DNA from 2 places in the Siminovitchia fortis genome. Region 2 is predicted to be linked to the other one. Evidence: riboswitches for the same ligand, from Rfam matches in the RefSeq annotation. Region 2 holds a riboswitch; the other holds the start of a gene.
The links. A riboswitch is a leader RNA that binds a small molecule or an ion and turns the genes downstream of it on or off. The one in region 2 is predicted to bind FMN.
Positions count from the first base shown of each region.

Region 1: linked by a shared signal. The riboswitch ahead of FS666_RS00075 (ECF transporter S component) and the one ahead of ribD (bifunctional diaminohydroxyphosphoribosylaminopyrimidine deaminase/5-amino-6-(5-phosphoribosylamino)uracil reductase RibD) in region 2 are both predicted to bind FMN.

Region 1 covers NZ_VEKZ01000001.1:4,039-19,470, forward strand. Annotated here, with positions in the region: gene FS666_RS00030 (manganese catalase family protein) at 1-75, shown strand, start outside; gene FS666_RS00035 (hypothetical protein) at 103-288, shown strand; gene FS666_RS00040 (MFS transporter) at 338-1,555, opposite strand; gene FS666_RS00045 (DJ-1/PfpI family protein) at 1,723-2,274, opposite strand; gene FS666_RS00050 (DUF2663 family protein) at 2,459-2,914, opposite strand; gene FS666_RS00055 (LysM peptidoglycan-binding domain-containing protein) at 3,159-3,794, opposite strand; gene FS666_RS00060 (CPBP family intramembrane glutamic endopeptidase) at 3,809-4,396, opposite strand; gene FS666_RS00065 (ferredoxin) at 4,711-4,959, shown strand; gene FS666_RS00070 (efflux RND transporter permease subunit) at 4,994-7,996, opposite strand; gene FS666_RS00075 (ECF transporter S component) at 8,155-8,736, opposite strand; FMN riboswitch at 8,896-9,031, opposite strand; gene FS666_RS00080 (ATP-binding protein) at 9,227-11,005, opposite strand; gene FS666_RS00085 (response regulator transcription factor) at 11,002-11,718, opposite strand; gene ccsB (c-type cytochrome biogenesis protein CcsB) at 11,825-13,018, opposite strand; gene resB (cytochrome c biogenesis protein ResB) at 13,015-14,658, opposite strand; gene resA (thiol-disulfide oxidoreductase ResA) at 14,665-15,210, opposite strand; gene FS666_RS00105 (pseudouridine synthase) at 15,331-15,432, opposite strand, start outside.
Region 2 covers NZ_VEKZ01000051.1:11,541-26,972, forward strand. Annotated here, with positions in the region: gene FS666_RS14630 (YheC/YheD family endospore coat-associated protein) at 1-199, shown strand, start outside; gene FS666_RS14635 (YheE family protein) at 257-475, shown strand; gene FS666_RS14640 (hypothetical protein) at 549-746, shown strand; gene FS666_RS14645 (hypothetical protein) at 780-1,028, opposite strand; gene FS666_RS14650 (alpha/beta-type small acid-soluble spore protein) at 1,262-1,465, shown strand; gene fumC (class II fumarate hydratase) at 1,562-2,941, opposite strand; gene FS666_RS14660 (transglycosylase domain-containing protein) at 3,037-5,118, opposite strand; gene FS666_RS19870 (hypothetical protein) at 5,475-5,645, opposite strand; gene FS666_RS14665 (histidine kinase N-terminal domain-containing protein) at 6,056-7,189, shown strand; gene FS666_RS14670 (YjcZ family sporulation protein) at 7,292-7,426, opposite strand; gene FS666_RS14675 (DNA topoisomerase III) at 7,596-9,686, shown strand; gene ribH (6,7-dimethyl-8-ribityllumazine synthase) at 9,722-10,192, opposite strand; gene FS666_RS14685 (bifunctional 3,4-dihydroxy-2-butanone-4-phosphate synthase/GTP cyclohydrolase II) at 10,214-11,407, opposite strand; gene ribE (riboflavin synthase) at 11,426-12,073, opposite strand; gene ribD (bifunctional diaminohydroxyphosphoribosylaminopyrimidine deaminase/5-amino-6-(5-phosphoribosylamino)uracil reductase RibD) at 12,074-13,171, opposite strand; FMN riboswitch at 13,334-13,477, opposite strand; gene FS666_RS20495 (hypothetical protein) at 13,579-13,701, opposite strand; gene aceA (isocitrate lyase) at 13,754-15,031, opposite strand; gene FS666_RS14705 (hypothetical protein) at 15,158-15,432, opposite strand, start outside.

The DNA of each region.
Region 1 (15,432 bases), on a different contig from region 2:
ATCATTCACTCCCAGCGTTTCCGGGAAGCAGTGGAAATTTTAAAAGAAGAACGGGACAGGAAAAAGATCTTTTAAGCTTTATAATCAAGGTGACTGTCGTCAATGACAGTCACCTTCGTTTCGTCAAGTAAAGCACTTGAACATTTGCAGGAGGCTTTAACCATCAGTATTGATGCCATGAAAGCAAACCCCGCCGCAAAAAAACATGTCGGAGAACTTTGGGAAAGTTTTCTTAGTACATTTTTCAGCCAGATCAGGGAAAAAGGAAAAGAAAGCAAGATCAACTAATTAAATTTGATTTCCTTTTCAAATATAAGAAAGAATTAAGCAGATTTTTTCATCTTGAAGTAATCTCCGGCAACGCCTCTTCTAAATCATCCGCTGAGGTCTGGTTCAGCCTTGGCGCAAGTATTAGGGCCATTGCCAATAATCCGACACATAGCCATAAGGCAGCCGATATTCCACCCAAATTGTCTGCCAGCAATCCTCCAAGACCGGGACCAAGCATCTGTCCCCCGGCAAAATAGATGGTCACATACCCCAAAGCGATTGGCGCATATGATTGGTGGATTTGTTCTGTAGACAGTGCCTGGATAAGGGAAAGCATGCCCACAAAAGTAAAGCCCCAAAGCGTTTGGCTGATGATGAAACTTGAAAAGGCCGGAATCAATATGGGAATCAATATCGATACTCCCCCAAGGAAAATAGTCATACACAAAGACAGCTTCCTTCCAATTTTATCGGAGATGGCTCCCCATACCGGACCGCTGAATATGCTCATGATCCCCCCTAAAGCCATAATCGTCCCTGCGCTGCTTTCATTTACACCAGCCTCCAGTATGTAGCTGAAAAAGAAACTTTGCGGTATTAGGTAGGCAAAACCGACCAACCCGTAAATGGCGGCGACCAGCAATACGCCTTTATGAAAATAAACTTCCTTAAATAAAGAGGCGCGCTGTGTTCCCGTTTGGCGCAAAGGTACAGGCGGATCCTTTAATACTCTGACAGCAATAAAAGTGGTTATGACGGAAACAGCACCAAAAAGAAGCCAAAGATATCGCCAGCCGTCATTGGCAAACCACAAATTAAAGTTTGGTGCCAGCATACTTGCGACAAGGGTTCCCAGCCCCATCCCGCTTAACAGAAGGCCGATCATCAACCCCCTGTTATCCGGAAACCATCCTACAACAATATTTACAAGCGGCGTATAGCCGAAAGCGGTACCGACACCGAGTATGACCATTCCAATAAGAGAAGCGGCATAGCTGTCTGCATTAAATAAAATGAAGCAGCCCCCGGCAAGAAGCAAAAGACTGATGGCCACAAGCGGCTTGGATCCCCATTTGGACGCCATGATTCCAACAAGCAATACCATGACAAGATAACCGATTGCAGTGGAAGTACCCAGCATCCCTGCCTGCTGATAGGAAAGGTGGAGACTGTCCCTCATATAGGGCATCAAAATCCCATATGCCATCCTGCCAAATCCTGAAATGCATATCGTGACCATCATGCTGACTATAGCGTAAATCAACATTCTTTTCCGCTGTTCCATTCCCCCACCCCGCCGGAAAATAAATAATACTGTTCTATCAAAAAATTTAGAACAATGGTGTACTCAATTGTATCAAAAAGATCATTGTTTGAAAAAACAAAAACAAAAAAATGCCCCAAAACCATTAAGGCAGGTTAAGAGGCTGCATTTTATTACTATTCAAATCTCTACTTTAATAATTTTATAAACTCACGCATAAAACCTGGTAAATCAGGCCATGCGTGACCGGAAACAAGATTTTCGTGTGTATGGAGAGGTTCTTCGATATAAGTGGCTCCACATGCGGATACGTCAGGCCTGCATGCAGTATAAGCCGTAAATTCACGGCCCTTCATCACATCCGGGACGATGGCCAGCACCTGCGCTGCATGGCAAATTGCGCCTACCGGTTTATTTTCCTCAAAGAAGTGGCGAAGGATACCCGGCATTGATTCATCAAGGCGGATATATTCCGGCGCACGTCCGCCCGGAATGATCAGTCCATCATATTCGGAAGGATCAATATCGGCAAATGCAGCATGAGAATCAATACCATAGGCAGGCTTTTCAACATATGTTTCCATCCCTTCTACAAAATCATGGCTTACTGTTTGCAGTTTCTTGACTGAAGGAGAGGCGATGGTTACATCAAACCCCTCTTCCAGACAACGATAGTAAGGATAAAATATTTCTAGTGCTTCTACTGCATCCCCAGTCACAATCAAGATTTTTCTGCTCACACTTATTACCCCCAATCAATTTTGATTACTTCATAATATTCGACTAATTTTCCCAATTTCCTGCCATACGAGATAAAATCCAAGGACGTATAACGTACTTATTAATCCTAAAAATCCGGTTAGCATATAATCATGAAATAGCCTTATATTATTCCAATCCCACAGGATTCCTTCCTGGGCCATTTCACTTGCTTTCGTAATATAAATTGATATCGTACTTTTTTTTCATTTCATCAAACACACGGTGGCGGCTGGGCCAGTGTTCTTCGTTCCAAATATCTTGGCTTTTTTCGATAATTTCACATCTTAAATCATGAAATTCCGTTTCGGCTTTCTCTTTTTTCTCGAAATAAAATTTTAAAGCCCCGAACAGCAGCACCGCCATTAAAAAAAGCAAAATCAGATGGTTTGTCCCAAGCAATGCCGTAATACTGTTCATGATGGAGTATCCATTTGGAACGATGACGAGCGTGTAGCAGATAAATAACAGGGTCAGACAATATAGTATAAAAAAAGACAGAATAAAGAAATGTGTATTTTTATAATGGTCATATTTCATTTTTTTCTCAATCAAGTGCTGGATCATTCTTTTTGTTGCTTCGTCCACCTGTTCATCAAGCGTAAGCATAATTTTGTCCATGCCATGCCCTCCATTAGAAAAGCGCAAGCGCCTGTCCATCGACGTACAGACTGGAGTGCCTTCGACGAGATAAAGGAAACACGGCGACGAAGGAGCCGATGTTGACTTATCGTAGGAGAAGGCGCGAAGTCTGCTAGTCGATAGGCGCTGGAGCTAGACATATCACAGTTTTGTCTAATTTTTAGGATTACAAAAAGCCTCTCATCCTAATCGTATGAGGGGCCGGTCCATTTTATGAAATTATTTAGGGCAGCGGTATTTTCAATGTTTGGCCTACGCTGATTTCGTTGCCTGCCAAACCGTTTGCCTGCCGGATCTTTTCAACGCCTTCCTGGGAATTATAATATTTCATCGCAATCCGGAAAAGGTTTTCCCCCTGTTGGACCGTATGATAGGTGACTTTTTCTCCAGGATTATCTTCATTTTGTTCGTCCTGCTTTTCTGCAGGCGGCTCTTCAGTTTCCGCAGTCTTCTCTTCGCTTTTTACAGGATCCTCTTTTTTGGCTTCGCCTTTCTTATCTTCTTTGTCCGATTCATCAGCTGATTTTTCTGCTTCCTTCTCTTTTTTGTCTTTCGTTTCAGGCTCCGGTTCATTCACCGGATCTTCTGTTTCAAAGGACACTTCCTCGCCTGAACCCCCGCTGACAGGATTCGCGTTTGAGCGGTCACCGCTGTTGATGATGGACAGGATGCCGATCGGGAGCATCAGTAAAATCAGCAAAAGAACAAGCGGTATGGACACTTTCATTTTCTTTTTATTCCCGGGCTTTCTCTTTTTACCGTGATATTCAGCTCTTGAAGGGAGCGCATCTTTTCCTGCAACGCGTTCGTTTTCTTTATGGTCTTTTTGCCAATCGCCGCTATTTTGATTCATTTCCATCTTTAATCCCCTCTTTACAAATCCTTTCGGAAAGAACCGAATTTTATATATATCCCCAACAAACAGTCTATGGTAAAATGCATGGCAATAACGGGCCATAACAGCTGACCGGCCATTTCGTACACGATGCCAATCCAGAAACTCAGTATAATGACGTTCACCATTAAATACCAATGTGTCCAGTACCGTAAATGTATGACGGCAAATAAGATGCTTGCAGCCACAAGTCCGATCGACGTTTGCACGATCCCCCGAAACAGCAGCTCCTCGGTAAATGCAACAACGAGCGCAACAAGGGGGATTTGCCAAAAAGGCATCGCTTTAAATATTTTATTATTGATTCCGCCATCATCATAATATCTTTCCGGCAATAAATTCATCAACATGATGTCGATACCTGCAACTGCCGCCCCGTTAACGACTCCCCAGAAAACCCACCTGGAATCAAATTTGAACCTCGCTAAAATTTCAGCCATGTCTAAAAATATTGCTCCTGCTATAAGGGAAACGATCAGCAAAATCAATTGGGTCAGGTACAAATGGGCTGTAATTTCCCGATGGGTCATCTGCTTGATAAGATTTGCCTGTCTGCTTTGTCTCATATACAATCACTCTTTTTTTAAAAACCGTCAATCCATCATATGTATGGTAATGCCATCCATTTTATTACCTGTCATATTTTTTTATAAATTGTACGGAGCGGCATTGGGGAAAAATAGCATCATGCCGTTTTCTCTTTGATTTTATCATGAATCGGTTGTTTCGACTATGTTCTCTATGATCTTCCGATAAATAAAATAGTTCGACAATGTTGAAATGTTGTTTCTGGAGGATTAATATATGTATAGAAATAAATCTTTTTCGATTGCATGTTTTTAAACAGCATTGACATAGATAAGTGATGGGAGGATGAAAAGTGGCCAAGTTTACTATGGTCGACCAAGATACGTGCATTGCCTGCGGTGCTTGCGGAGCGGCGGCTCCTGATATATATGACTATGATGATGAAGGATTGGCATATGTCGTCCTTGATGACAACAAAGGAATTGCGGAAGTGCCCGATATTTTGGAAGATGATATGATGGATGCTTTTGAGGGCTGCCCGACCGAATCCATAAAGGTCGCCGACGAACCATTTGACGGAGATCCATTGAAATTCGAATAGATTTTAAAGAGGGAGCGATCGCTCCCTCTTCTCTTTACATTGCAATGTCAGATTCTTTCGCCAGCCGCTGTTTTTTTGCTTTTTTAAAATGAAATAGCTCATATACCACAGGAATGATGACCAATGTCAGCAAAGTGGCAACCGATAATCCGCCAATCACAACAACCGCCAGACCTTTGGAAACGAGGCTTCCCATCTCCTCCTTGCCCATCAAAAGCGGAATCATGGCAAAGATGGTGGCCAAAGCTGTCATGATGATCGGACGGAACCTTGTAGCTCCGGCCTCAAGCAAAGCTTCTCGAATCGGCATCGTCTTTTCGTTCTGCCTTACCCGGTCAAGTAAGACAATGGCATTTGTAACAACAATCCCAATCAACATAAGCGCCCCGATCATAGCTCCGATATCAATTGGTGTCCGGGAAACAAGCAGTCCAAGAATAGCTCCAATCAAGGCCAATGGCAATGTGAACAAAATGACAAGCGGTGCCCGGAGCGTTTTAAATGTCAGGACCATGATCAAGTAGACAAGACCGATGGAGACAGCCATCAATTGGAATAATTCCATAAATTGTTCCGACTGCGCACTCGCTGCTCCTCCATATTCCAATGAAATGCCATCAGGCAAAGACAATTTTCCAGCCTTCATATTGACCTCGCTTGCTATTTTAGACAGGTTTTTCGGATCTGCCTCCACGCTGACGCGAACATATTCCTTGCCGTCTTTACGAAGAACACTTGTCGGCTTCTCCGCTCTCTCGATTTTTGCAATGGATGAAAGCTTCACCGGCTTTTCACCAGTCATCACAGAAATATCCTTTAGCTCTTTCTCTGATTTGGGATGGATGGAGCTGTCAAGCATAACCGGCGTATCCTTGCCCTCCACCTTGATCATGCCGATTGGAAATGGATTAAGCAGCATCTGTACTTGCCCGGCCACTTCCTCTGTGTTTGCTTTCTTTTGATTAATATTAATATCATAGACTGTTTTAAGCTCATTTTGATTGCTTGTCACTTTTTCTACTCCATCGATTCCTTTCACTTCATCCATCACTTGCTTGGATGCTTCGATTAATTTGCTGGCGTCGTTGCCGACAACATCCAACGTGATGGTTGAATCACTGAAATTCACCATGGATACCATCATGATGTCGAAATCCGCTTCAGGGTATTTCTCTTTTTGCTTTTCAATTTTTTTCATCACTTTTTCTGTACTGGCGTCTTCTTTCATCACTACGTGGAAACTCCCCTGGTTTTGCGAATTGACCTGGCTGAATTGGGCATCTTCAGGGTTCGATCCAAGAAATGTGATGACCTCTTTCACTTCGGGTTGCTCCGTCAAAAAGGACTCGAATTCAAAAGCTTCATCTTTTACTTTTGAAAAAGGCACAGCATCCGGGTAGACAACACTTATTGAAACATCATTGTCAGAAGCATCCGCAGCTCCCTTTGGCATGACAGCGTACATGCCAACAGCTCCGATAAAGATAAAGAGTGAAAGTAAAAGCGGTACCCATTTATGCCTTAAGGACCAATCCAATATTTTCATATACCGTTTCGGTTTTTTATACACAGGCATTTTTCCCTGTTTCAGCATACGTGAGCTCATAAGCGGAACAACAACCAATGCAACAAGGAGTGAGGATAGAAGCGCATATGTAATTGTCAGCGCAAATGGAAGCAATAATTCCTCAAGTGACTTCACAAGTCCCATTGGCAAAAACACAGCAACCGTTGTCAAGGTTGATGAGGTGATGGCTGCTGCCACTTCCTTTGTTGAGCCTACTATCACTTCTTTCGAAAAATTACCGTTTTGGACTTTTCGGAATATGTTCTCTATCACAACAATACTGTCATCGACAAGCCGGCCCACGGCAACGGCAACAGCCCCAATAGTTAAAATGTTCAATGTAATGCCTGATTGTGAAAGCAGAAATAATGTCAACCCAAGAGACAGCGGAATGCTTACTATAGTGATGAGCGTCATCCTGATATGCCGTAAAAAGACGAAAATCACAATTGTGGCGAATAAAGCCCCGAGCAGTACTGCCTGCATCATGCTGTCTACAGAATTTGTGATAAATTCTGAAAACGAAACGAGCATAGATGCTTCTATAAGCGGACCAAATTCCTTATTCACTTTTTCCATAGTCTGGTTCACTTTTTTACCGACCGAAACTGCATTGGCATTCGACTCTTTATGGAGAAGTAAAGCCACTGCTTCCTCCCCATTCACCCGGGTAAAAAATGTTTCACTGGAGTCGCTGATACTTACCTTTGCAATATCCTTTAGCCGAGTCTCCGCTGCAATCTGCATGTTCTCAAGTTCTTTTATCCCTTCTATCTGGCCAATCACTTTAAGATTGGCTTTTCTGTCACCAACTGTTTCTTCGCCCACTGCTACTGCCAAATTTTTCCCTTGAAGAAGCCCCATCAATGCTTGAATAGGGATGTTAAAATCAGACATTTTTTTCTGGTCAAGCGTGATGTTCACCTGTGTTTGCTGTTTTCCATAAACAAGCACATCCGATACTCCTGAGAGTCCCTGAAACATTGGTATAATCTCATTTTCAACTTTTTCCATCTCATCTCGATTGGCACCTTTTGGAAAGGAAAGACCGACTTGCCATAAAGGAATCATATCTATGTTCAATTGTGAGACGATTGGTTTGGAATATCCCTCCGGAAGTTCAACGCCTGTTAATGCCTCCTGAACCTGGGTTTTGGCTTCTTTCATATCCATTGAAGGATCGAGTGTAATATCGATGGATGAATACCCATCCGCAGATGTGGAAAAAACATCTTTTTTACCTTTGACTGAACCAACGGCTTTCTCAATCGGCTTTGTAACCTGTTCAGCCATGGTATCTGCATCCGTCCCTTGCCCCATGACAATGACTGTTACTGCAGGATTATTTGCAGCAGGCAAAAATTCCTTTGGCAATGTAAAATAACTGAGAGTTCCGAGCCCTAAAGTCAAAACAATCAGCAAAATGACAGCTGCCCTGTTTCTCAATGCCCAATTTGTAAACCAGATCATTCATTTCCCCCCAAAAAGTATAATACCCAACAACATCAGTATAGTTTATTTATTGATTGATCATATAGACTTAAGTCGTAATTTTTCTTACTACTTTGTATTTAGTAAGATTAAAAATAAGAGCCAGCAATGAAAAGCTTCATTGCTGGCTCTCTCAGTTATATATTCCGGTAAACCACTTGCTTGTCAATCCAGTTGCGCATGCGGCTGTATACCAATAGAAATACCATTGCTACAATCAGCCCTTTGATGATGTTAAATGGGAGGATTGCCGCTACAACCAGCTGGCGGAGATCCGAAGTGGACATCGGGTCCCATCCAAGCAAAAGTATATAAGCAGGCAGGATGGCCACATAGTTCAGCACACTCATGAAAACTGCCATAAATATCGTTCCGAAGATTAACGATACGGCTAATCCCCATTTCATTTTCAACTTTTTGAATACATAATAAGTTGGTAAAACGAACATGATCCCTGCCAGGAAGTTCGCAAAATTTCCAACCGGAATTCCCGCTTCGCTGCCAATCATTAAATAATCAATGATATTTTTAATCAGTTCCACCAAGATAGCGGCAAGCGGACCAAACATCAACGCAGCGATCAATGCAGGAATATCGCTGAAGTCCACTGTCAGATAGGCCGGAAACGGCGGGATTGGGAATTTAATGAGCATCAGTACAAAAGATAGGCTGCTCAGCATCCCGATTGCTACAAATGACCTCGTATTGAATTTTCTCAAAATCCTCTCTCCTTTGAGATTCATCCCATGTCGAAGAAAGGTTAGCCAAAATCGCTGCCTAAAATGAAAAATCCCTCAAAGTTCCAAACTTTTGAGGGAGAATTAAGGCATGTTCGAATAAACGTTCAAATTCCTGCATTTTGAACGTACGGCGGCTACCTTCATCTTCTCCCATCCAGACTATACTGTCGGCTTTGGAATTGCACCAAATCCTGCCTTTACCAGGCTCGCGGGCTCAGAAACCTGTTGTCTCATTACCGCCGGTCGGGAATTTCACCACGCCCCGAAGATGAATCGTATATGTTGTTTGGATTTATTATACAACAAGAGTCCTGATTTGTGAAGATATATGTCAAAAACCTTTTTGTTTTACGCATTTGGCATTTGGCTTATATATAAAAGCTGCACTTGATGACCAAATGCAGCTCCTTCCATTTTACGGTATGTTACGCATGAAACAAGATTAGACGCCAATCTTCTGCATTATTCTTCATTTTCTATTTGGGAGAAAAAGGGTAAAAGTTGTTCCTTCCCCAAGCTTGCTTGCCACTGTCAACTGGCCTTGATGCGCATTGACAATGTTTTTGGCAATGGCCAGCCCAAGCCCCGTACCGGCCCTTCCTCTCGTTCGAGCCTTGTCCGCTTTGTAAAAGCGTTCAAAAACAAATGGCAGATCCTCCTCTGGTATCCCAGTTCCATCATCTTCAACCGATATCGTGATTCCGCCTTTTACAACGGACTGGGTAACTGTTATTTTGCCATTTTCATGAGTATATCTTATTGCATTATCTATCAGATTCGTTAACACCTGCTCAATTTTGTCCGGATCAAGCGAAAAAATGATATCTTCTTTTTCAATATGGCTTTTCAGCTCAATATTATTGTCACGTGCGATTGTTTGAAATTTAGAGGTGATCCTATCGACAAATGCACCGACATCCACTTCTTCGAAATTCAGAGTGATATGGCCCGCTTCCATTCTTGCCAAATCAAGCAGTTCATTGACGAGGCGCCCAATCCTCAGTGATTCGTCATAAATGATTTTAATGATTTCCTGCTTTTCCTCTTCGGATCCTGCAATATCATCTATGATTGCCTCACTGTACCCCTGAAGCATCGCGATAGGGGTGCGAAGTTCATGCGACACATTTGCAACAAAGTCAATTCTTAGTTTATCCAATTGGCGTTCCTCTGTCATGTCCCTTATTACAGCCACTGCCCCGCGGACGCTTTTTTGATCATGCGTATACAGTGGGCTGACAATCACAACATAGTACCGTCCCTGAACCGACAGTTCACCCGTATGTTCTTTTTCATCAGCTACCGCCTGTCCCAAAAGTTCCGCCATTTCAGGTGGAATCGGGCCATTCGCTTCGCTGCCGTCAATAGGCCACTGCTGCAAAAATCTTTCAGCCGGCGGGTTCGTGATCAAAATCGTGCCATCACGGCTGAACGTCATCACTCCATCTGCCATACTGCTTAAAATATTGGTCAGCTGTTCCTTCTCCTGCCTTAAAACGTTCATATTGAATTTCAGGCGTTTACCCATTTGATTAAAAGCGATGGCCAATTCCCCGATTTCATCATGGCTCAGGAACGGAATTCTCGTATCAAAGTTGCCTTTTGACAATTCTAATGCGGCTTCTTTCATTTTACGCAGCGGCGCGGTGATCCTGGTAGATAAGAAGAAAGCGAAAAAGGTCGTCAAAACAATCGCTATTCCGGCAGCCAGCAATATGAGATTAGCTGTCTGCTTCGTTGTTTCTTTCAATACTCCCAACGACTGGTATATGAAAATGGCGCCAGTCTCGTTATCGTTCAGGTGCAGCGGTACACCGGCCACGATGTAGTTTTTAAACCTGCTTCCGGGGTCATGAACATCAGACATCGACAGTTCTTTCTTGATCACTTTCTGTTCAGTGAATACCTTGCCCAATTCTTTATCGTTTAAAAATACGTACGGGGGGATCTTGTTGCTTTCATTTGTGTCGGGAGAATAATGAAACCGCTCTTTATCGTATGCAATAGCAACTGCCATGGGATCGTCCACGATTTCAAAGACAATTTCCTCTCCAAGTCCGTCATTTCGATGAGATTCAATGATCCCCGATATTTTTTCAGCTGTATCTGATAAACTTTGTTCAATTTGGTCTACATGATATTTTTCAAAAAACTGTATCAGTAAAATGGTAAGAATGATTAAAACAAAGGAGACCAGCAGCAGAATGGTCATCCATAGCTTCCCGACAACGCTGCGCCAAAGTCTCATTCATTGCCTGCCTCAAATTTATAACCGACTCCCCAAACAGTGACAATCATTCCTGCTGCTTTTTCCGAGACGCGATTCAACTTCTCACGCAATCTCTTTATGTGAGTGTCCACTGTTCTCAAGTCGCCAAAAAATTCATATTGCCAAACTTCTTTTAATAAATGCTCGCGGTCAAATACCTTGTCAGGTGATTTGGCCAAAAAGTGAAGTAGCTCATATTCTTTCGGCGTCAGATTCACTTCTTTGCCGTCGGCGGTAACTCTATGGGCATCATGGTCGATCGACAAATGCGGATAGACAATAATATCGCGTGCTGTCGGGTCAGTCTGGAGAAAGCTTGTCTGCGAAGATCTTCTCAGCACCGCCTTCACCCTCAAGACAACTTCTCTTGGGCTGAACGGCTTGACAATGTAATCATCAGCCCCCACTTCAAAGCCTTGGACCCTGTTTGCTTCTTCTCCTTTTGCAGTCAGCATGATGATGGGAGTCGCTTTTTCTTCGCGAAGCTCTTTGCAAACTTCAATTCCGTCTTTTTTCGGCATCATTAGATCAAGCAAAATACAGTGATAGTCATTATTCAACGCCATCTCGAGCGCCTCTTCACCATCCGCCGCCTCATCGATTATATAGTTTTCACGTTCAAGATACATTTTTAATAATCTGCGGATGCGGTCTTCATCATCTACAACCAAAATTTTGACTTCTTGTTCCATTTTTCTTTCCCCCTTGCCTTCATCTTAGCGTACTTACTTACTATTGTATAAGAAAAACGCCCACACCTAAAGAGTGAGGGCTTTGAGCACCAAATTCAGCACTTAATCATGCATAGGAATGAAGGCCCGCGATGATCAAGTTGACGAACACCAAGTTGAAAATGATGATTGCAATCCCGACGACTGCAAGCCACGCAGATCTTTCCCCGTGCCATCCCCTTGATAGCCGCAAATGAAGAAATGCGGCATAGAAGAGGAATGTGATCAGTGCCCATACTTCCTTAGGATCCCATCCCCAGAACCTCGTCCAGGCAATCTGTGCCCAAATCATGGCAAAAATGAGACCGCCAAGCGTAAATACCGGGAAGCCAATCAAGACAGACCTGTACCCGATCTCGTCGACAAGATCAAGGTTGACATTTTTGACGAGCGGCTTTAACAGCAGGCTTACCCGTTTCCTGGTGACAAGGCGAATCAGCAGGTAAAGTATTGTGCCGGCAATTACTGTCCATATAACGGTGTTCAATTTCTTTGCGTTAACGATAGCCGGCATGGTTACAAGCGGGTTCATCCGGTCCTTGGTCAGCAGCTCGCCTTCATGCGGGCCCACAAGGGCGGGCATCTGATAATTTGCTTCAGCCGGCCGGCCATTTTTATCCACCCAGGCGAAATCTGCATTATAATGGGCTAAACTGAACGATGTTGAAATAATGATAAAAGCGATAGTCGCGACAACACAGTACATGATCACTTCAAGCCAAAAAGATCTTTTATCCTTTACTGTAGGGTCAACAGATTTTAGCAGATAAATAATGCCGGCCACAAAGCTGATAGACAGAATAGCCTGGCCTGCTGCCGCTGTTGTGACATGAATATGCAGCCAGTCACTTTTCAATGCGGGAATAAGCGGTGTGACTTCCCTGGGAAACATGCTCCCATAAGCGATTAAAAGAAAAGCGGTCGGCAATGCAAACAACCCAAGCACATTCAGCTTATAAATAAAGAATAGGAGAATGAACGCAGCAACAATCATCATCCCGAAAAAAGTTGTAAATTCGAAAAGGTTACTGACAGGTGCATGTCCGGCTGCAATCCACCTTGTAATGAAATAACCAATCTGGGATATGAAGCCGATCATTGTTGCAAAGATTGCGAGCACTCCCCAGCGGTTAACACCCGTCTGCTTTTCCCTCCCCCTTTTATCGCGAATCGCTCCGCTGAAAAGGAAGGTTGCAACAAGATATAAAATAAGTGAAGCATATAGCAAATTGCTGCTTATTTGGACGAGTCCTGTCATCATGTATTCCCACTTTCTTTTCCTTTATTTTCTCCCGTCTGGTCTATGACATCTGGTATAGAAGTATCTTTAATAAGATCAGATATATCTTTTTTCAAACCATGCCAGTTTTTATTCGTATGTCCGGCAATTAAAATTTCGCCGTCTTTGCGCTGAAGCCAGATCCTCCGGTGCATCCAGAACGAGCCTTGAATGACACCTATCATAAAGATGGCGCCACCGACACCCAAAATCCACAGGGTCATGTCTTTTCTGACAGTGAGTGCAGTTGCATTTCTTGTATCAATGCCCTTGAAAGCCATTTTATAATCGGTTTCCCCCAGCGGTTCCACCGTCTGCCTGATGGCTGTAAAGCTGACTTCCCCCTCAGGGTGTTCCGGAGAAATCATGTTAAATACAAAGGCAGGGTTGTTTGGATTTGGTGATTTTGTCTGGGGCTCCCCATTCTCGGCAAAGCCCGAGAAATCCGGATAATAGCCGATCAGTTCTACCTTATATCCATTCCCCAAATCGTAGCTGTCCTTTGGATCAAACAGATCGATCGTCACTTCTCCGTAACCCTTTTCCTGCTTCTTGTTCATAAGGGTAAACGTCATTGATTGAAATTCATCTTCCCTGTAGCTCGTCTGATAAACGGCAAAATGATCGAATTTCAGCGGCTCATTTACACGTATTTTCGCCTTTTTCTTCTCGACAAGATCACTTTCGGATCCAAGGGTCTGTTCGGGATCACGTTTGTAAAGGACTACGTCGGATTGAAATTCTTTCACGACCGGGCCGGCTTTCTCCAGTGCTGAATTGTAGACTTCCTTATCTTTTTCCTTATCGTAAAATTCAACAGTGAATTTTTTGTTTTCCAAAACATATTCGTTGTTGGTCCCGGGGATTGTTTTCGTTTCCCCATCACGGAGCCAAAGCACTTCGTCCACATACATTCCGGGTACAAACCGCAGCATTCCGCCAATCAGGAATATGATCAGCCCGATATGGTTAACGTAGGGACCCCACCTTGAGAACCTTCCTTTTTCGGCAAGGATGCTTCCGTCTTTTTCCCGGATATTATATTTTTTATCCTTAAGGCCTTTTTTGAATTTTTCAATATCCCCATCCGAAATATTTATTTCCTTGCGGTTAAAAAGACGCTGCCTTTTCAAAAAGCCTTCATGCCGATCCACCCGCTGGTTTTTCAATGCCCTGTAAAGAGGAATCACCCTGTCCAGACTGCAAATGACGAGTGAAACTCCAATGGAAGCGATCAGCAGCAGGTACCACCAGGAACTGTATAAATCATGAAAGCCAAGCCAATAATATATTTGGCCGAAAACGCCGTACTCATCAGCATAATATTGTGCCGGATCGGCATTTGGCGGTATGTACATCACCTGGGGGAAAATGGTTCCGAACGCCGAAGCAATGAGTGTGATGACGATCAGCCAAATCCCTACTTTAACCGAGGAAAAAAAGTTCCAGGTTTTGTCGATAAATGTCCTGTTATATGTTTGTGACCGGCGTGCGCTCCCCTCATAACGCATGTCATGGAGATTTTCACGCTTTGCCTCCTCAGTGAGGGCACGGCCGCAAGATTCACACAAGATGGTTCCATGCGGATTTACGTGGCCGCAGACACATTTCACTTCATTCATATATAACTAGCTCCCCTTAGCAGGTTTAATACTCTCCATCATTTCCCTGATCTTTTGCTCTGTCAATTCGCCTTCCTCGACTTTTATAACCTCCCCTTGCGGATTTACCAAGAGGGTGGCAGGCAAGTTGAAGACACCGTACATGTTCATGATATCTTTGTTTTTATCTTTTAAAATCGGAAAATCCAAACCGTGTTTCTCCACAAACTTATTAATTAAAAATTCAGGTTCCCCGACATTTACTGCCAATATTTCAACACCCTGATCTTTGAATTCCTTATATTGGTTGTTCATATAAGGCATTTCCCGTTCACACGGCTTGCACCATGTACCCCAAAAGTTCAGAAATACGCCTTTGCCCTTATAGCTGGACAATTGATGCTTATCCCCATTAAGATCTTCCAGAACAAAATCCGGGGCCCTGTCACCTGCTGAAACTTTTGATCTTGATTCCTTCGTAAAGTTTGCATATAAAGTATAAATGACAGCAGCGGTCATTACTGTTAAAATGACAGTTCTGATGACCAGACGCCGCTTCTTTTTTGCAGCCATTTGAATGAAACAAACCTCCTTGGAGCACAGATATTCGACATACATTATATCACTATAAAAGTTCGGTTCAGGATTTTCATATGAAGGTTATGTGAAAACTGACTAAAAGTCCTATCACCATCATTGCCCTGTTTGGGCAAGAACTTTCAACTTTTTTACCTCATGGGGAGTCAATTCCCTGTATTCTCCTGCATTTAAACCATGAAGATTGAGAAAAGCAAG
Region 2 (15,432 bases):
GGAAATCGGCTTTGATCTTGGAATTGACCGTAACGGAAAGATTTGGATGTTCGAGGCCAACTCAAAACCAGGCAGGCAAATATTTTCCCATCCCGGCCTCAAAGAATCCGATACATTGACCAGCAAGCTGGCCCTTGCATTCGCAGTTCATTTGACGGAAAAAACAATCCATTCTCCTCAACTGCTTTGGGAGGGATAATCATAGCTTCTCATCTGATTGATTGGTAAAATAGTTCTAAAAACCGAGGTGACCCGCATGCTGCAGCACTTCCAATACAAGCCGCTTTATAAAGATGAACGAATTCCCGGGTGGGCATTTTCCTTTTATTTCTCCGGAAAAAGAATAGAAGGCAGCTATCAACAAGATGGAACAATTGTATGGACATCCGGAAAGCCGGACAGGGAACATGAGAATGCCCTGAAAAAGCAGGTGCACGATTTAATGCTGTTTCATGTATACGATCAGCAGCGTTAATCTTTTACCAACTTTTTATATGCATGGCCAAACGTATCAGCAGCCGAAACTATCCGTAAGGAGGCTGAAAGCGTTGAAGAAGAAAAAGCTGAAAGATCAATTTTTGCCTGATTCAGACCACGAAGGCCGGGACAGATATTTCATGGATGTAGACCGGATGGAAAATGAAGGCATGTCCGGAGGCTATGTTTTTATGAGAGAAGACTCAACAAACATAGAGCAATCCACTGATTTTTTTCCAGAGGATCCGCCGCAGGATCGTATGGAATAACCAAGGGACTCGACAACGGGTCCCTTTCTTTCGTTATGATCCATAAAAAATTTTCAGCTCCTGTTGCGTTCCACACGCTTCACAAATGAACATGTGCACACATTCAGGCTTTTGTGTGCTCTTTGGATCCCCGTCAACCAATTTATTCAAGTCAATTTCCATATAGGGGGAATAATCATCATAAAAATCATATATTTTCCCTTGATCCTTCAGTGCTCCCATACATATGGAACAGGCCCGATTCTCGGCTGGCATCCCGTTGCATAACCGGCAGTAATTCATAAGCAGTCCTCCTCTTATCACATATCTTTTGTGAAATCGGGGAATACATGTATGGCACCCGGCTTTTCATTCAGGTAAAAAGTTCCTCTTCTCTTTCTGTATATTTTCACCTTGAAAAATCATAATAAATGGTACAAACAATGGGTTAAGCCAAAAGAAGGCCACATGCATGTGTGTCGGTGCAAATCCGGCTAACCCAGCCAAATTTATAACAACAGCAAGGAGATGACAACATGGCTAACAACAACTCAAACCAAATTTTAGTTGCTGGTGCCGAGCAGGCAATCGACCAAATGAAGGTTGAAATTGCCCAGGAGTTTGGAGTAAATCTTGGTGCAGACACTACCTCCCGCGCCAATGGTTCTGTCGGTGGAGAAATTACCAAGCGCCTGGTAGCAATGGCACAACAACAGCTTGGCGGATTCTCCCAACAATAACTAAATAAAACATGGCAAAAGGCCCCCGTTGATTCGGGGGCCTTTCATATGGGGCCGGACCTCTTATTGTCCAGTTCCGGCGCCTCCACTTTTTCTTTATAAATTTACCATCTTTTTCGGATCGATCCATTCGTCGTATTGCTCTTCTGTGAGATATCCTGTTTTGATTGCCGCTTCTTTCAATGTTGTTCCCTCTTTGAAAGCAAGCTTGGCAATCTCGGCCGCTTTTTCATACCCGATATGAGGATTCAACGCTGTAACAAGCATAAGGGACCGATTCACATTTTCCTCGATTACTTCAACGTTCGGCTCAAGGCCTTTCAAGCATTTTTCATTGAATGAGATCATTGAATCTGCAAGCAGATGGACTGACTGCAGGAAGTTGTAAATAATTACTGGTTTATACACGTTAAGCTCAAAGTTTCCCTGGCTTGCAGCAAAGCCGATGGCTGCATCGTTTCCGAATACTTGGACGCCAACCATTGTGAGCGCCTCACTTTGCGTCGGATTCACTTTTCCAGGCATGATGGAGCTTCCCGGTTCATTGGCGGGAATCGAAATTTCTCCAATTCCGCTGCGTGGGCCGCTTGCAAGCCAACGAACATCGTTGGCTATTTTTGTCAAATCGGCGGCAAGTCCCTTCAATGCTCCGTGAACGAAAACAATTTCGTCATGGCTTGTGAGTGCATGGAACTTATTATCCGATGATTTGAAAGAATACCCGGTTTGCCTGCTCAGCTGTTCCGCCACTTTGTCGCCAAAATCCGGTTCAGCATTGATGCCGGTACCCACAGCCGTTCCGCCAATAGCCAGATTAAGGAGATGCTCGGCACTTTCTTTGATCATTCTTTCACTTTTTTCAACCATTGCCCTCCAGCCGCTGATTTCCTGTCCAAGCGTAAGCGGAGTGGCATCCTGCAAATGCGTGCGGCCAATTTTAATGATATCCATATACGCTTTTTCTTTTTCAAGAAGCGTTTGTTTCAACTGGTCCAAGGCAGGAATCAAATCATGGTAAATGGCATGGTATGCAGCAATATGCATTGCTGTCGGGAATGTATCGTTGGAGCTTTGCGACATATTGATATCATCATTCGGATGAATCTTCTCTTCAGAACCCACATTTAATAATTCATTTGCTCTGCGGGCAATCACTTCATTCACGTTCATGTTGGACTGAGTGCCGCTTCCTGTCTGCCAGACAACAAGCGGAAAGTGGTCGTCAAACTTGCCCTCAAGCACTTCATCGCATGCTTTGACGATCGCTTCCTTTTTGGCATCTGATAACTTTCCGAATACATTATTTGTAAGTGCAGCAGCTTTTTTTAACTGGGCAAAAGCCTTGATGACTTCCAAAGGCATTTTTTCATTTCCAATTTTAAAATTCTGCTTGCTCCGTTGAGTTTGTGCGCCCCAGTATTTATCTGCAGGCACCTTAATTTCACCAATTGTATCCCGTTCGATGCGGAATTCCATTCTTTACATGCCTCCTCTAAGTTTTAACCATAGGTATTCTCTCACATATCGGCAAAAATTTCATCTACCCTGCCGGAAATGATGAAAAAACCTGCTTAATCGTTTTGGAACCGCCTATACGTTTCCTTTAATTTTTCTTCAAACTTATTCAAATTTCCTTTTCCTTTTTCCAATTTTTCTTTCCATTTTTTTGCTTCATCCATCATTTTGTCATCAAAATTTTTCAGTTGTTCTTTGAGGGAATTCTCTTCTTTTTTACGCTCTTCCTCAAGCCGTTTATTGATGGATGGCGTCTCAAATTTATCTTTTTCGACATGCGGAAGTGTCTGTTCCATCATTGAGCGGAAAATTGGGACGACTGTATCACTGCTGGCGCCTTTTAAATAATGGTCTCTGTCGGTCCTGTCATAGCCAAGCCAAACGGCTCCCACAAGGTTTGGCGTGTAGCCGACAAACCATTGATCCTTCGTTCCATCCGGTATTTCCGGATAAGGAAGCTGTGTTGACCCGGTTTTTCCGGCAATATCGTAGCCATCGAGTTTTGCGTTTCTCCCTGTTCCGGTCTCTACCACATTAAGGAGAATGGCCGTCATCTTTTCTGCCGTTTTACGGCTTGTAACCCGGGTGGTTTTCGGTTTGAATTCACCTTCCACATTCCCGGTGGGACCGACAATTTTTGTGATGATATGGCTTTTTTCCCTTTTCCCGTCATTCGCAAAAACTGAATAGGCTTCGGCCATTTGCCGGGGTGAATACCCCGTGGTTGTTCCGCCCAAAGCCAGGCTTAGGTTTTCATCTTCCTTTTGGATGGAGAGTCCGAATTTCTTGGCGGCTGCGATACCTTTATCCAGGCCAATTTCATTCAAAAGCCAGACAGCCGGAACATTCAATGATTGCTCAACAGCAGTATATAACGGCACTTCACCTGCATATTGCCCGCTGAAATTCTTCGGTGTATAACCTGAAAATGTCATTCCTTCTTCGTCTTTTAAAGTGGATTGGGCCGTATAGCCTTCTTCAAGTGCCGGGGTGTAAACGACAAGGGGCTTTATGACGGAGCCCGGCTGTGCCTTCAGCTGTGTCGCCCTGTTATACGCGCGGAAAGTATGCTCTCCCCTTCCGCCGACAAGCCCCCGGATGCCTCCCGTTTTTGGATCAAGCATGATCGCCCCGCTCTGGGCAAGTGTTCCGTCTGAACTTACAGGAAAAAGATAGTTGTTTTGATATACTTTTTCCAAACCCGCCTGAACATTTTGATCCATCTCAGTGTAAATTTTATAACCGCGGGTCAATATTTCTTCCTGTGTCAGGCCGTACTGGTTAATAGCCTCATTTAATACGGCATCCACATAATAAGGATACTTTCCTTTCAGCGGATCCGCGCCTTTGTCTTCCAGTACAATTTTCTCATTGACAGCTTCCTGATATTCTGACTCACTTATCATTTCATATTTCAGCATTTGGCTTAATACGAGATTCCGCCGTTCAACTGACGCATCATAATTTTTATATGGATCGAGGGCTGATGGCCGGTTCACTATTCCCGCCAGCATCGCGGCTTCACTGAGTGTAATTTGGCTTACATCCTTGCCAAAAAATTTTTTGGATGCATTTTGGACTCCCCAGCCGCCGCTTCCAAAAAAAGCTTGGTTCAGATACATTTCCAATATTTCATCTTTCGTAAACTTCTTTTCGATTTCGATTGCCAGAAAAACTTCCTCCAGCTTCCGTTTATATGTCCGCTCTGGAGAAAGAAGGGCATTTTTGGTCAACTGCTGCGTCAGCGTACTTCCTCCGGCCGTGATTCTTCCAGCAAACAGATTTTTAAAAAACGCCCGGGAAATACCGTAAAGGTCGAATCCCCTATGTTTATAAAATCGGTGGTCCTCAACGGCCACTATGGCATTCTTCATATTTTCAGGGACTTCCGCTATTGGGACGCCTTCCATCCGGTTGGCAGATATTTTACTGGCTTCATCACCATCTTTGTCGTAGATAACGGTTGCCTGTGCCAATCCCTGTTTCAAAGATTCGACATTGGCAGCACTAGCCAAATAGGCAAAATATGACAGGCCGATCAAAATAACCAACGAAGCGATCAGCAATAAAATTTGATTCAGATGGGCTTTTTTCCAAAACCTCCATAAACTGTCTTTTATTTTATAAAACAGGTCCATACCTTTTCCTCGCTTTCAATTGCGCCGGCTCCATACACATTTGGAAACCAATTATAATATAATGTTTTTTTCATCAAAAAGCTACAAGAAAAGTGAAGGGCGACGTTTAGCGACGTACAGACTGGACGACTCCTGACGAGATAAAGGAAACACGGCGAAGCCGCAGGCGAGCCGATGTTGACTTATCGTAGGAAGGAGGAGGAAGTCTGCTAGTCGCTGGAGCCCGGAACTGGACAACAAGAAAAGTGGAAGGCGACGTTTAGCGGCGTACAGACTGGACGACTCCTGACAGATAAAGGAAACACAAAAAAAAAACAACCGGTTTATTCCGATTGTTTGGGCGCATCGTATAAGGATTAGTGATCCAGTTCTTTTTCTTTCACCCTGGACAGCTCATTTTCCAATGTTTTCATATACATATACACAATTTGCCTTGTTTTATCATCTGCTCCAATGATTTCCAAATGATTCATACATTTGCTGATTACAGGATTTTTCGATTTGTTTTTTTCCTCTTCATTTTTCATACTACCCACCCCTGTCTGCAAGGCTTGGCCTGCCATAATTTATAATGATGGAAAAATCGTCATTTTACACCAAATACAATGGGTAGTTATTTGCTGAATTATATTTATTATATATAGACTTTTCAAATAAGTATATAGGTACTTTTTATCAACTTTTCAGAAATAACAAGGCCGGAAGCCTTGAAATACACCGCTTTTTATATAATATCAATAACGTTATTTATCAGCTTTATTTTCATTTTATATAAAAAATGACTTAAAAAGATTAGGAGAATTTGTTCGATTTGGGCATATCCTACAAATTGCTGCATAGATATCTATAAAGCTCTTAAATAAATTGCATAAAATTAATGTTTAAAAGAGTCTTTTTACCCTTCAACTGATATAATGGAGAGGAGGTGAGTACGGGGATGAACCAGCTTACGGACGAACTTATATCTTTTCTTCAACAAAAAAGATCAAGCTTCCTCGAAAAATGGAAAGAAAGAGCGATGCTGCCTCCCGATTTGACCCAGCTCAACAGAGAGAAGCTGGACAACAAGGGAAAGTTCATATATGAGGTTGCTTTGAAAGCACTTTCTTTGCCTAAGGTTGACTTGCAAACCTATTTACAGGCAAGTGCCCATAAAGTAGCGCAAACGAAAATAAGAGAAAACTCGGAAATTGAACTCTTAGTTTATAACCTGAACATGGCAAAAAATATACTTTGCGAAGAAGTGTGTAATTTTCCATCAGAACCGCAAATTTTAAAGAAATTTTTCATGCATTTATCCTATATTTTTGATCATTTTTCATATTACTCTGTCATGCATTATAGAAGGCTGAAACAACAATTGAATGAACAGGATAACCGGTATATTCATTCAAGCCATGAAGACCGCCTTACTCTTCTAGGCCAAATGACGTCCAGCTTCGTCCATGAATTCAGAAATCCTTTGACAACCGTTCAAGGGTTTGTTCAGCTCCTGCGTGCGGAGTATCCCGATCTCCCATACATGGATATCATTTCTTCAGAATTGGAGCAACTTAAATTTCGGATCACTCAATTTCTAATGCTTTCCAAAAAACAGGAAGTGAATCAGGAAGAAGTCATTTTTTCCTTAAATGAACTTGTTGAACAAGTTGCTTCTTTCGTGTATCCCAGGCTGCTTGAATTGAAGGTATCCCTTCACCAGGAAATGGAAAATAACCTGTATGTAAAAGGAATCCAGGAAGAAGTGCGCCAGGTGATCATTAATATCATTTTTAATGCAATTGAAGTCATGGTGTCCACTGATGCAGAAGCCGTCATACATATAAAAGGATACCGGAAAGGAGACTCGATTTATCTCGAAGCTTCCAATACCGGGCCAAAGATTCCTGATTCATTGATCAAAGATATTTTTGAACCTTTTGTAACGACCAAAAAAACCGGTACAGGCCTGGGACTTTACGTTTCCAGACAAATCATAGAAAAACACCACGGGCAGTTATTATGCAGTTCCAATGAGAAATGGACCACTTTCACCATTATCCTGCCTTCTCCACATGAAAAGGATAGGTAAAGTTGCAGGCTTTTTTTGTGAGTAACGTCTAATATCCAAATTAAAGTTACATAATCCAATTGGAAAAAGAGCGGTATATCCCGCTCTTTTCTATTGTGGATTTTACCACCAAGCTGCACCAACAATGATTAACAGAATGAACAATACGACGATCAACGCAAAGCCACCGCCATAGCCAAAACCTCCGCCGTAGCCGTAGCCGCCGTAGCCACAACCGAAGCCACATCCGCCCCACATAAGCGTTCACCTCCTGATCGGGGATAAGTAAAAATCCCTACACAATAAACTATTCAAATTGGGAGTTTATGTTTGGGCTTGCGACATATACAGCCAATCATTTTTGGTTTTTTACACATTCCGCTATGTTATGATATACAGTAGAAGCAGCAAGAAGGGAGTCAAGCAATTGAAATCATTAGTACTGGCAGAAAAGCCCAGTGTTGCAAGGGATCTGGCCCGGGTTCTCGGCTGCACGGAAAAAAAGAAATATTCCATCGAGGGTCCGCAATATGTCGTTACATGGGCTTTGGGACATTTGATCGAACTGAAGATGCCGGAAGACTATGATCAAAAATATAAGACGTGGAAATTGGAAGATTTGCCGATTATTCCTGAAAAAATGGACTTAAAAGTGATCCGGCAAACCTTTCCGCAATATAAAGGAATTGAACAGCTTGCCAAAAGAAAAGACATTAAAGACCTGATCATCGCGACTGATGCGGGACGTGAAGGTGAACTCGTCGCCCGTTGGATCATAAAAAAGGTCCGCTGGAAAAAGCCGGTGAAACGCCTTTGGATCTCGTCCTACACTGACCGCGCAATCAAGGAAGGATTCCGGCAATTAAAGCCGGCGAAGCAATACGATGCTTTATATGATTCAGCCGTTTGCAGAGCTGAAGCCGACTGGCTCATCGGTTTGAATGTAACAAGGGCTTTGACTACGAAATTCGACGATCCCCTTTCAGCGGGACGTGTGCAGACCCCGACACTCGGAATGATTATAAAGCAGGAAAAAGAAATACAATCATTCGTTCCGAAAGAATATTGGACAGTTCATATACAAGCCGGCGGCCTTGAAGCCGAGTGGGAACACCAAGGGGAAAAAAGAGTTTTTTCAAAAGATAAGGCAAATGCCATTATTGCAAAAGTGAAAAATCAGAAAGCGGTTGTGAAGGCGGTCGACCGCAAGGATAAATCGGAGCAGCAGCCCCTCCCTTATGATTTGACTGAATTGCAAAGGGACGCAAACCGCCGGTTCTGTTTTTCAGCCAAAAAAACTTCAAACGTTTTGCAAGGTTTATACGAAAATCATAAGATCGTTACGTATCCCAGGACGGACTCAAGGTATTTGACCACTGACCTGGCAGCTACGATGGCCGACCGGCTTGAAGCCCTTCGCTCCGCCTACAAAGATGATGTGCAGCCTGTATTGAAGCAGAAGGTGAAGGTGCTGGCCTCCCGTGTCTTCAACAACCAAAAAGTTACAGATCACCATGCCATTATTCCAACGGAACAGCCGGTAAGATTAAGCGACCTTTCGCAGGATGAAAAAAAACTCTTTGATTTGATCGCCAAACGCTTCCTGGCACTTTTTTACCCGGCTTATAAATATGAAACACTTCGTGTGACGATTGAGTCTGGCGGTGAAACGTTCCTGGCAAAGGAAACGACAGTCATTGATGAAGGATTTAAGGTGCTGACAAGGCAGCAGGATGGAGAAAAGCACCTGAAGTCCCTCCAGCATTTAAAGCAGGGGCAAACATTTACAATCGACAACAGCCGGCTTCAGGAACATCTGACGGAAGCCCCGCCAAGATTTACGGAATCCGACCTCTTGGCGAGGATGGAGAAATACGGACTTGGAACACCTGCTACAAGAGCTGATATTATCGAGAAGCTTCTAAGCTCACAGGTGATTGACCGCTCAAACAACCGCCTGTTCCCCACGCCAAAAGGCAAGCAGCTTATTGAACTTGTGAACGATGAGCTGAAGTCTCCGGAATTGACAGCCAAGTGGGAAGCCGAACTGGAGGCAATCGCCCGCCAAAAAGGGGATCCGGAGAAGTTTTTACAAAATATCCGAAAGCAGACAAAACGCCTTGTAACTGAAGTCAAGCAAAGCGATAAATCGTATAAAGCCCATAATATTACGGGTACCAAATGTCCTGAATGCAGTTCTCTCATGAAGGAAATCAAAGGAAAGGACGGGCGCATGCTTGTTTGTTCCAACAGAGAGTGCAATTTCCGAAAAAGGAAAGACCCGAAGCTTTCCAACCGCCGCTGTCCGCAATGCCACAAGAAAATGGAAATCCATAAGGGAAAAGCGGGTATGTATTTCCAATGCCGCAAGTGCAATCTGGTGGAAAAAGCTGAAAACCGGAAAAAGACAGTCACAAAGCGGGAAGAGCGCCAGCTTCTGAAAAAATATTCCAATGATGAAGGTTTTGGAAACAGCATGGCGGATGCATTAAAGGCGGCACTGAAAGATAAAAAGTAAAGGCAACGGCTGTCCGATCGGGCAGCCGTTTTACATTAGGAATTCATTGATTTATATAAGTTTGCCATCTCAATGGCATCAACTGCCGAATCCCAGCCTTTATTCCCTGCTTTTGTTCCGGCCCTTTCGACAGCCTGCTCAATCGTATCTGTTGTCAGAACACCGAATATGACAGGAATTCCCGATTGAAGCGCAACATTCGCCGCACCCTTCGCCGCTTCGCTGCAAACATAATCAAAATGCGGGGTTGCACCGCGTATAACAGTCCCTAAAGTGATAATTGCATCATACTCATTCATTTCTGCCATTTTCTTGGCAGTCAACGGTATTTCAAATGCACCGGGCACCCATACAACCGAAACATCATCCTCGGAAACACCGTGGCGTCTCAATGCATCCAGCGCTCCGGACAGAAGTTTTCCTGTAATGAATTCGTTGAATCTGCCTGCGACAATACCGATTTTCAATCCTGTACCAACTAAATTCCCTTCATAAACTGTTTTCATCTCTTATCTCTCCTCAGCTATTTAAAATGTAAGCAAATGTCCGAGCTTTTCTGCTTTTGTTTTCAAGTATTTTTCGTTTTCACTTTTAAAAGGCAGCTGGATCGGCAGCCTCTCGGTTACCTCGAACCCGAAATCCGAAAGACTGGAAACTTTCCTTGGATTGTTAGTGAGCAGTTTGAGTTTCTTGACTCCTATGTCTTTCAGCATTTGTGCGCCAATGCTAAAGTCGCGAAGATCCGCCGGAAATCCGAGTCTTTCATTGGCCTCCACTGTATCAAGCCCTTCTTCCTGCAGCTTGTATGCTTTTAATTTATTAATGAGCCCGATCCCTCTTCCCTCCTGGCGCAGGTATAGGAGAACCCCGGCACCTTCTTCTTCAATCCGCCTCAATGCAGATTGAAGCTGCGGGCCGCAATCACAGCGGCAAGATCCGAATACATCCCCCGTCAGGCATTCAGAGTGCATCCGTACTATGACAGGTGTATCCGGCTCAATATCCCCTTTTACAATGGCCAAATGTTCTTTATAATCAAGCACGTTTGAGTAGGCAATGATCTTGAAATCACCGTATTCAGTCGGCAATAGGGCTTCCGCTTCCCTTTTGACGAGCGTTTCCTTGGCGTTCCTGTATAAAATCAAGTCTTTGATTGTAATCATTGACAGCCCAAATTCATCAGCCATTTTTCTTAAGTCGGGAGTACGTGCCATCGTTCCGTCATCTTTCATGATTTCACAGATGACGCCGGCCGGCTTTGCCCCGCAAAGTTGAGCCAGATCAACAGCCGCTTCCGTGTGGCCGGGCCTTTTTAATATCCCTCCCTCTTTTGCTATGAGGGGGAAGATATGGCCCGGCCTTTTAAAGTCCCCGGGCTTAGCACCATCTTCCAGCATTTTTAAAATCGTTTCCGAACGTTCAAATGCACTGATGCCTGTGTGGGAATCAATATGATCAACACTGACGGTAAACGCTGTTCCAAAAGGGTCGGTGTTGTGGTCGGCCATCTTCGGCAAATCCAATTCCTTTGCTCTCTCTTCCGTTATGGGCATGCAAATGAGGCCTCGTCCTTCCTTCGCCATGAAATTGATCACTTCAGGATCTGCCTTTTCAGCCAGCGCAACAAAATCGCCTTCATTTTCCCTGTCCTCATCGTCCGTTACAATGATCACTTTCCCGTTTTTCAATTCTTCGAGGGCTTTTTCAATTGAATCAAACATACTGTCACTCCTTCCTTTTTAACCGATGAAGCCATTCTCCAATAGCTTATCCATCGTGATTCCGGTTTTTATTTCCTTTCGGCTTTCCAGCATGTGATAAATGTATTTGCCAAACATATCGAATTCGATATTGACTGGGTCGCCGATGTTTTTTTCTGCAAGAATCGTTTCCGCTTGTGTGTGCGGTACCAGGGAAATTGTTATTTTTTCACCGTCTGTTTCAAAAATCGTCAGCGAAGTTCCATCTATTGCAATCGATCCTTTTTCCATGACAAACACTTGGAATTTCTCTGGTATTTGGATAACCATATAAAGTGCGTTTTCCATACTTTTTTTACTTATAAGGGTGCCGGTTCCATCGACATGCCCGCTGACAAAATGTCCTCCGAACCTGCCGTTGGCAGCAATCGCCCTTTCCAGATTCACCTTTGAACCTGGTGCTAGCATGCTGAGTGATGTCACATTGAATGTTTCAGGCATGACATCGGCCTGAAACGTTGAGCGGGTAATTTCCGTTGCAGTTAGACAAACACCATTTACCGAAATGCTGTCGCCCGGATGGATGTCTTCCAGGATCTTTTCTGCCTGGATATGGACATTGAAGGACTTCGCCTTTCGATCAATTCGCAGAACAGTACCGATTTCTTCTACAATTCCTGTAAACATTCACTTTCCCCTTTCCACCGGTTCAACAATTAATTTTATGTCAGGACCGATTTGTTCGACTGATTTAAATGCCAAGGGAATACTGTCTTTTACTAATTGTTTGGGGACTCCTCCAAAAGCCGGCGTCCCTTTCCTGTCATTCAATAATTTCGGCGCCATGTACATGACAATTTCCTGAAAAAATCCGGAATCAATGAATGCGGAATGGACGGCGCTTCCGCCTTCGACAAAGACGGAAAGGATCTGCTCCTTCCCCAGCCAGTTCAGGAGCGGTTCGATTTCAATTTTCTCTGAAGGCATCTTTTTCACTTTGACACCTTTTTCCTCAATGGCACGACGCTTTTTTTCATTTGCGTGCTTTCCGCACACGATGATCGTCGGAGCCGCATTGTCATTTAAAAGATTGCATTCCATAGGAATTCTCAAATGAGTATCCAGAACAATTCGAATGGGATTTTTTCCACCCTGGGGCAGTCGGGTTGTAAGATGGGGATTATCCTGAATCACAGTATTGATGCCGACCAATATTGCATCGTGGCGATGCCGGTAATGATGGACATCAAGCCTTGCCTGATCAGATGTGATCCATTTGCTGTCTCCGCTGGAAGCCGCTGTCTTTCCGTCAAAAGTTACAGCGGTTTTTAATGTAGTGAATGGTTTCCTTGTCTTAATAAAATGAAAATAAAATTTGTTCAGATCTTCGGCTTGTTGACCGTAAATTCCATATTCCACCGAAATTCCGGCTTTCTGAAGCTTTGCCACACCATTTCCGGCAACAACCGGATTCGGATCCAGGCCCGCTATGAAGACGCGCCTGATTTTTTTCTCAATGATCAAATCAGCGCACGGCGGCGTCCTTCCTGTATGTGAACATGGCTCAAGAGTGACATAAAGATCGGCGCCCTCCGCCCTTTCGCCGGCTTGTTTCAAGGCGTTGACTTCAGCGTGCGGCTCGCCTGCTTTCATATGTGCGCCCATGCCGAGAATCTGCCCGTTTTTGACAACGACACAGCCGACCGCCGGATTCGGACTCGTCTGCCCGACAACGGATTCCGCCAGCTGTATGGCCAATTTCATATAAAAATACTTGTCTCCCATAGTGCCTCCTTTCAATGATCGACGGAAAAAGCCCCGAAACATTGTTTCGGGGCGCAAAAACAGCAATTTTAAATAAGCGTCATGAAGCTTTGACAAAAAGATTTTTAACAAAGCCTAAATAAACATGCCATTTTATAAAAAAATGCACGAGAAACAGACGCCTTTTTCCTTCTCCCATCCAGACTTTCACTGTCGGCTTTGGAATTTCACCAAATCCACCGGATCGTTGCCGAGCCGGGTCACGGACTAAGAGACACTTGTCTCATCACCGCCGGTCGGGATTTTCACCCTGCCCCGAAGGAAAAAACTATTCGAATGTTTGTATTATAACATACAAATATATTTTGCAACCCCTGACTTTTTTCGTGATTGTCAAATGATCAATAGAAATTGGGATAAATGGCTAATCATTGGTCCAATCCGCCATTGACCACGCTGAGGCTTTTCGACCATATCCGGGCATTGGTCCCGCCTGCCAATGACCACGCAGGCGCTTTTTCATCGTATCCGGGCAATGGCCGATTTTTCACGAAGGAAAACCCCCTTGGGTGTACCTTTTCCCAAGGGGGCCTTTCGCTATTTTTATGATTGGAACTGCGCTTCCTCTGTTGATCCTGCCAATGCGGTTGTGGAAGAGGTTCCTCCTGAAATGACCATTGACACTTCATCGAAGTAACCAGTACCAACTTCACGCTGGTGGCGTGTAGCTGTGTATCCTTGCGCCTCGGAAGCAAATTCTTCCTGCTGGAGTTTGGAATAGGCAGCCATGCCGGAATCTTTGTAGCCGCGGGCCAATTCGAACATGCTGTGGTTGAGGGAGTGGAAGCCTGCAAGTGTAACGAATTGGAATTTGTAACCCATTTTTCCCAGCTCTTGCTGGAAGCCGGCAATCTCTTCATCGCTCAGCTTGCTTTTCCAGTTAAAGGAAGGTGAGCAGTTATATGCAAGCAGTTTGCCCGGGAATTTTTCATGAATGGCTTCTGCAAAACGCCGTGCCTCCTCGAGATCCGGTTCAGCCGTTTCACACCAGATGAGATCGGCGTAAGGCGCATAGGCAAGACCTCTTGCAATTGCCTGGTCAAGTCCCGGATTTGTGTAATAGAACCCTTCCGGACTTCTTTCGCCTGTCAGAAATTCGCGGTCATACGGGTCGACATCACTTGTAATCAAGTTAGCCGCATTCGCGTCAGTCCTTGCGATAATGACAGTAGGCACATCCATGACATCTGCAGCAAGTCTTGCCGCGATTAAGTGGCGCACAGCCGTTTGTGTCGGTTGAAGAACTTTACCGCCCAAGTGTCCGCATTTTTTCTCGGAAGCCAACTGGTCTTCAAGATGGACCCCACCAGCCCCTGCCTCAATCATAGCTTTTGTCAATTCGAATACGTTGAGGGGGCCTCCGAATCCTGCCTCCATATCTGCTACAATGGGAGCAAACCAATACGTATCGCCTTCTCCCTCTGCCTGCTGGATTTGATCTGCACGCTGCAGTGTCTGGTTGATCCGTTTGACGACCTGCGGAACACTGTTGGCAGGATATAAACTTTGATCCGGATACATCTGCCCTGCTAGGTTCGCATCTGCGGCAACCTGCCAGCCGCTTAAGTAAATTGCCTTGAGGCCTGCTTTTACCTGCTGCATTGCCTGGTTCCCTGTCAGAGCACCCAGCGCATTTATATAATCTTCCGTATTGATCAAATTCCAAAGCCTTTCGGCCCCCATCCGCGCCAATGTCTGCTCAATGACGACCGATCCGCGCAGTTTCACTACATCCCCGGCGGAATATGGCCTTTCAATCCCTTTCCAGCGTTCTGCTGCCCAGCTTTCTTCAACTTGGCGGATTTGTTCTTCTCTTGTCATGATAAACCTCTCCCATTCTACGTTTTAATATTTGATCAACAGATTGATTCAATCAATCTATTATTCACCTGTAATATATCTGTTTTTCGATATTTATAATGTTATATAACAGATAAGGCAAAAAAATTATTCAACGTTCTCGCAGCATTGAATGACTTCCTTAAATGTTTGATGCTCCATACCGCATTTGCTGCAAATGTTTTCAATTTCCAGTTTCTCTTCCTCCCTAATAACGACCACTTCTTTCGCTGCGAGCGGCTCAACATCAAACGAACCTTCAGCATTTCTTTTTAAAGTCAGCAATTCGTTTCCGAGGACGAAAGTTGTACCATTCATTTCTTCAACCGTCTTCCCTTTGATCAGCTCTTCCAAAATCCACTCTTCGATAAAGTCTCTTTCTG